DNA from 2 places in the Oceanobacter antarcticus genome. Region 2 is predicted to be linked to the other one. Evidence: predicted binding sites of a transcription regulator. Region 2 holds the regulator's gene; the other holds the start of a gene.
The links. Region 2 encodes FNR, which switches genes on or off when oxygen is low (the NO sensors DNR and NnrR bind a similar motif). Its sites were predicted from a motif close to TTGATNTANATCAA; they were not measured.
Positions count from the first base shown of each region.

Region 1: the regulator FNR is predicted to act here: its motif matches at 1,632-1,645, upstream of hpaD (3,4-dihydroxyphenylacetate 2,3-dioxygenase).

Region 1 is NZ_JBBKTX010000017.1:83,260-86,398, forward strand. Features, by position in the region: gene WG929_RS14230 (aldehyde dehydrogenase family protein) at 1-271, opposite strand, end outside; gene hpaD (3,4-dihydroxyphenylacetate 2,3-dioxygenase) at 568-1,419, opposite strand; gene hpaR (homoprotocatechuate degradation operon regulator HpaR) at 1,754-2,176, opposite strand; gene WG929_RS14245 (hypothetical protein) at 2,235-3,139, opposite strand, start outside.
Region 2 is NZ_JBBKTX010000002.1:147,838-150,976, reverse strand. Features, by position in the region: gene WG929_RS02325 (heavy metal translocating P-type ATPase) at 1-5, shown strand, start outside; gene ccoS (cbb3-type cytochrome oxidase assembly protein CcoS) at 52-288, shown strand; gene WG929_RS02315 (sulfite exporter TauE/SafE family protein) at 285-941, shown strand; gene fnr (fumarate/nitrate reduction transcriptional regulator Fnr) at 1,062-1,832, shown strand; gene ttcA (tRNA 2-thiocytidine(32) synthetase TtcA) at 2,070-2,921, shown strand; gene WG929_RS02300 (hypothetical protein) at 2,996-3,139, opposite strand, start outside.

The sequences.
Region 1 (3,139 bases), on a different contig from region 2:
CTTCCAGGCACAGGGCCTGGGCGATTTCTTCAAAGCGTTGTTCAAAACGACGGACGCAGTGGTAAATGATTTCCTGACGTTTGTAGGCGGGCATCTTGCGCATGGGTTCGGTGGCTTCAACCGCCGCCGCAATGGCTTTATCGATGGCGTCAACGTCAGCCATGGCGACGCGGGTGGCAACTTCGCCGGTGTATTTGTTTTTTACTTCCAGATCCTGGTTCGGAGCCATTGGCTCGTTGGCCAGATAGTAGGGGTAGGATGCCTGCAGCATGGTAAACCTTCTGTGTTGAGTTTATTGGTCTTTCAGGGCGGCCTGGCCCAGCGCTGAGATGGCCGCTTCTGCACATTGAATATCGTGTTCTACGGTTGCCCCCGATATGCCGACAACACCCACCACCCGAGCCCCGGATGGTAACTCGCCAATGGCACTCCTTGGGGGCCGACAATACAAATACAAACGGCCACGCCAAGCTCTCCGGTCTTGAGCCGGGCAGCCTGTAACATGGCCAGAGCGGAGTCGCGGCTCCGCTCGTCGAGCGAGTGGGTCACGCTCATAAAGCGTCGTGGTTATACATGGAACTGGACGTTGGTCTGACCGGTGCCGGAGCTTGCGAAATAGGGGGTCAGTACTTCGGCCTTGCCCTGGTACTTGTCCCAACCCAGGGCACCAAACAGCATGGCAGTGTCGTGCATACCGCCTTCGCCAGAACAGAATTTGGCGTATTCCGGCAGCATCTTCAGGAACGTGGCGTACTCGCCTTGCTCCCACAGCTGCAGTACCCGCAGATCAACCTGCTTGTGAAACTCGCGGGAGATGGTGAAGGTGCCGTTATTGGCTTCGTACAGTTCGTTTTCCCAGATCTGGTGCGACAGCGAACCAGAGGCAATCACCATGACCTTGCCATCGTACTCCTTGATTGCTGCGGCAATGGCTTCACCCAGTACGCGGGAGTCGTTGAGGTTATGAACGGTGCACCAGGCTGCTACCGACACCACCTTGAATTGCGAATCCGGATCCATAAACTTCAGTGGCACCAGCGTGCCGTATTCCAAATCCAGCGTTGGCACCTGGTGCGATAGGGTATGCACTCCTTTTTCCGTCGCCTTGGCGGCAATTGCATCCCCCAACGCCGGTGCACCAGGATGGCTGTATTCAAGGTTCTGGATAAAGTGCGGAAATTCGTGGCTGGTGTACACGCCTTCAAAATGTGTGTTGCTGTTAATATGGAACCCGGCGTTGACCAGCCAGTGGGTGTCCAGAATCACCACGGTATCGACACCGGCAGCACGGGCACGACGACCCAGCTCGCGGTGGCCATCAATAGCGGGCTGGCGGCAGCCTTCCAGTTTGCCAGGCTGCTCCGACAGCAGCATGGTAGGTACATGAGTCACTTTTGCAGCAAGGGTCATTTCGCCCATGGTCGTCACCTTTTTATCGTTGTTAGACAGAATTGGCTTGTCCCGACGGCAGATCGGCTTTTGGTCGGGAGCATGGCAGTGAAAAACAACCATGCGGCTCAGTGATCACTAAATATTAACATGTTAAGTAAAAATATAATTAACATGTTATTTAATGTCAATAAAGCATCCTGGCTGGAGTGAACGAGCCTTGAGGTAAATCAGTCCAGGGCTTGAGGCAGGTCAGCTTTTGCTGGCTGATTTGCTGGCTGAGGTGTTATCAGCCGCTAAGAATATTTGCAGGCCAGTGGCCCGTGCTGTCGAGGCGGGATGACAACGGCATGCCGGGCGAGGTTCAAGGTTCGAGCTTGATGATTTCATCCAGCAGCTCTTTCAGCAAATCCATCTTTTGTGGTGACAGCTGGCTGGTCATTTCAGCATAGAGTCCTTCCATTCGTGGACTGGCGTTGGCAAACATGGTTTTGGCTTTATCGGTCAGGCTGATCAGGATCCGGCGCTGGTCTTCGGTGGACTTGCGGCGGCGGAGGTAATCTTGTGCTTCGAGCCGGTTGATGATGCCGGTGAGACTGGGACTGAGAATACAGCACAGCTCAGCCAATTGTTTGGACTCCAGCTCCTCGTATTCGTTGAGGGCTCGAATCACTCGCCATTGCTGTTCTGTGAGACCGATTTCTTGCAGGATAGGCCTGAAAAAGGCCATGGTGGACTCGCGTGACTTGAGCAATTTGAGTGGGATGGAGTCGTCGAACTTGCGCATTAAAAAGGCTTCCGTTGTGCTTGTCTGAATCGTCTGGGCGGGTGGTGTCTGCCCGTGTTTATTGTATACCGGCTGCTTCCATCGCCAGCAACATCAGGCTGGTGAATAGCAGCATCAACAGGGTGTAGGGCAGGTTGTGACGCAGGATCTCGCGATTACCAACCTGGTACTGGCCCTGCACGATAAAGTTCAGGCCGCTGAATACACTACCCGACATCGATAGGGATACCCCCATGATATAAGCAATGGCCATCAGCGTAGGGGTGACGGTGACGTTGTGCATCAGACCGGCAAAGATGGCGAACAGGGCAAACTGGTGGACACCGAGGCTGGCAATAATAACGATGGCCAGCATAGTGATAATGGCCACCGTGGCGCTGGTTTGTTCGAACGGAAAGCTGATTAGCCCGGAGCTGATACAGGCTTTGACTCCAGCTGCGAGAAAACCGGCAGCAAGAAACAAAGATACTTCCGGACGACCGTTAGGCAACTGGGTGGTGATGTGTTTTTTCAGCGTATCGAGGCCACCGGCAAGACCATTTCGCCACCCCATCAGTGTAGTGGGTATCAGCACGGCGACGGCAGAGACAATGGCGATCATGGGGGTGTTCGGGAACAGCCGGTGGCTGATTAACAGGGTGCCGATCAGAATACCGGGAAGCAACAGGCTGGCTGGCCGAAGCGGATAACCCTGATACGTTGCCAGTTCGTCACCGTAGCGCAGTTTTGCTTCGATCAGGGTGACGACCATAGCCAAAACGACCAGGGTTAAGGCCCATGGGTAGACCTGCGGCATTTGTACGCCGGGTACTTGTTCCAGTATCAGCGGGATCATGCTGAGAAACGGCGACCAGAATATGGCCAGTGAAAATCCCCGTGACAATAAGATATAAGACAACGGGCTGATTCGGCCATGCCGTTGGATCTGGTCACCAATCAGCACCAACGAAGAGAAGTTAGCCA
Region 2 (3,139 bases):
TATAATGCCGGGTTATAACGGCAGCCACTTGCCCAGCATAACGGACATAACATGGATATTATCTACATACTTGTTCCACTCTCGATCGTCCTGATCAGTATCGCCACCCTGATTTTTTTCTGGGCAGTACGTAGCGGTCAGTTTGATGATCTGGAGTCGCCAGCCCACAAAATTCTCTTTGATGACGACCCCGAGGAAACGACGGCCAGCGCTGACAAACCGCCGTCAACAACAATCACCCCACCGCCTGCAGCTGCAGACGCCACATCACCTGACAAATTGTCGTGATTGAACCACTGTCACTGCTCACCGCATTACTGCTGGGCTTGTTTGGTTCCAGTCATTGCCTGGTCATGTGTGGCGGTATTGCGGCAGCCATTGGCAGTCGCTCACAGCATCAACCACTACTAACCGCCTTGGCTTTTAATGGCGGACGAATCACCAGCTACGTAGTGGCTGGGCTGATAGTCTCTGTACTTGGCTTATGGCTGCAGCAACTGAATGACCTGCTGACGCTGGTATTACGCACACTGGCTGCCGTGATGCTAATGCTGATGGGACTCTACATCGCGCGCTGGGCAAGCTGGCTGACCCGGATTGAACAGCTCGGTCAGCACCTGTGGCGTCTGCTACAGCCCGCCACCAAACCATTACTGGCACAACAATCAGTCAGCAGCCGATTTCGTCTCGGATTGCTGTGGGGATGGCTTCCCTGTGGCCTGGTCTACAGTACATTAAGCTGGGTGGCCGCTAATGGCGATCCACTCAAGGGGGCACTGGCCATGGCCTGTTTCGGACTGGGCACACTGCCAGCCCTGTTTGCCAGCGGCCTCGCCGCCAGCAGCCTCAATCGATTACTCAATCACAACATCAGCCGTCGCATCGCCGGACTTTTGCTCATCAGTTATGGATTGTGGACCGCAGCGGCCATCTGGCTATAGTCAGCCAACTGTAATACCTTGACCAATGTCTTGACAGTCACCCTGTGAGCTAAGACCATACGAAAACTAATGGAAAACAGTTGTTCCGTTTGTCACGGAAAACCAGACACGGTGAGCTCAATGAAAACAAACCAAGTTGCACATCCCCCCTTGCGCGGCAATCAGCCCCACTGCCAGACTTGCTCCCTGAACGCTCTGTGTCTGCCACTATCGCTCAGCGACAGTGATATGGAGCGACTTGACGATATCATTCGCCGTGGCCGACCCATTCAGAAAGGCCAGCTGTTATTCCAGCAAGGGGATGACTTCCAGTCGGTATTTGCAGTACGTACTGGTGCCCTGAAAACCTATACCCTGGCCAGTAATGGCGAAGAACAGATCACCGGCTTTCACCTCGCCAGCGAACTGATTGGGTTAGCGGGTTACGATGCCGGTGATTACCCACTCACTGCCAAGGCACTGGAAACAACCACCGTATGTGAAATTCCGGTGCACCAGTTGGAAAATCTCACCGACGAATTACCCGATCTGCGTAAACAGCTGATGCGTACCATGGGTAATGAGATTCGCCACGACCAGAACATGATGCTGCTGTTAAGCAAAAAGAACGCTGAAGAACGTGTGGCCTCCTTTTTACTGGATATTTCCAACCGCTACGCCCGCCGCGGTTTCAGCGCGACCCACTTCCGGCTGCCCATGTCCAGGGTCGACATCAGCAATTATCTTGGTCTCGCGGTTGAAACCATTAGCCGGGTATTTACCCGCTTCCAGAAAAATGCGCTGATCGAAACCCAGGGCAAGGAAATCATTGTGTTGGACATGAACAGTCTTTATGAGATGGCGGGCCTAAGTGCTCATCTCGAATGCGACGACACGGCCACCACAGAATAAACCGAGTAGCAGCAGGCAGCCCGCAACCGTTCGGCAAAACACCGGACATATGTGGCTGCTACTGCTCCGCAGTATCCCACACGCTGACCTTTAACAACCTTCCCTGTCAGCCATAGCTCGGCTGAATCGGATATTCAGCACAGCAACTCTTGCTGACGACAGCCAATCTATTCGCTAGAATTCGCCGCCTGATTTTTAGTCCGTGTTCCATATCAGAACATCCAGGAGTTTCCCAGCATGACTGCCGACGTCATCGATCGCAAAGAACGACTCGAATTCAACAAACTGCAAAAACGTTTGCGCCGTCATGTCGGCAAGGCCATCGAAGACTATTGCATGATCGAGGAAGGCGACAAGATCATGGTGTGTCTGTCGGGAGGCAAAGACTCCTACACCATGCTCGACATATTGATGAGCTTGCAGAAAAGCGCCCCGGTTAACTTTGAACTGATCGCAGTCAATATGGATCAGAAACAGCCGGGCTTTCCTGAGCATGTTCTGCCGGATTACCTGAGCAAGCTGGATGTGCCCTTCCATATTGTCGAAAAAGACACCTACAGCGTCGTCATGGATATTATTCCGGAAGGCAAAACCACTTGCGGTCTGTGCTCACGCTTGCGGCGCGGTACCCTGTACGGCTTTGCCGAACACATTGGTGCCAACAAAATTGCCCTCGGACATCACCGCGACGATATTATCGAAACTCTGTTCCTGAATATGTTTTATGGCGGCAAGCTCAAAGCCATGCCACCCAAATTACTCAGCGACGACAAGAAGCACGTACTGATCCGTCCGCTGGCCTACTGCAAGGAAAAGGATATCGAGGCGTTTGCAGCAGCGCGGGAATTTCCGATCATTCCTTGCAACCTCTGTGGGTCGCAGGAAAACATGCAACGTCAAAACGTCAAAAACATGCTGCAGGAGTGGGAAAAAATCCAACCAGGCCGCAGTGACAACATCTTCGCAGCCATCTGTAACATAGCCCCCTCACAACTGGGAGATCTTAACCTGTTCGACTTTGTTAACCTGCAAAAGCAGCAAGACCAGTCACACCTGGCCACGCGGCTGGATATTGTAACGATCGAATAGCGTCAGCCATTGCACATACACCAATCACCCGTCTGAGAGTGCGGCCACGACTTGAATGGGTAAAAAACAGCCTGCTAGGGTAAACCACCACTCAGATGCCGGGTAACTGCGAATTGGTAATCTCCGGGCGCACCAACACGAATATCAAGTCGGTAACGTCGTCCGTTGACACTATCCTCTGCCTGGCCTTGCAACAGACAATGGTCTTTTTCGAGCTG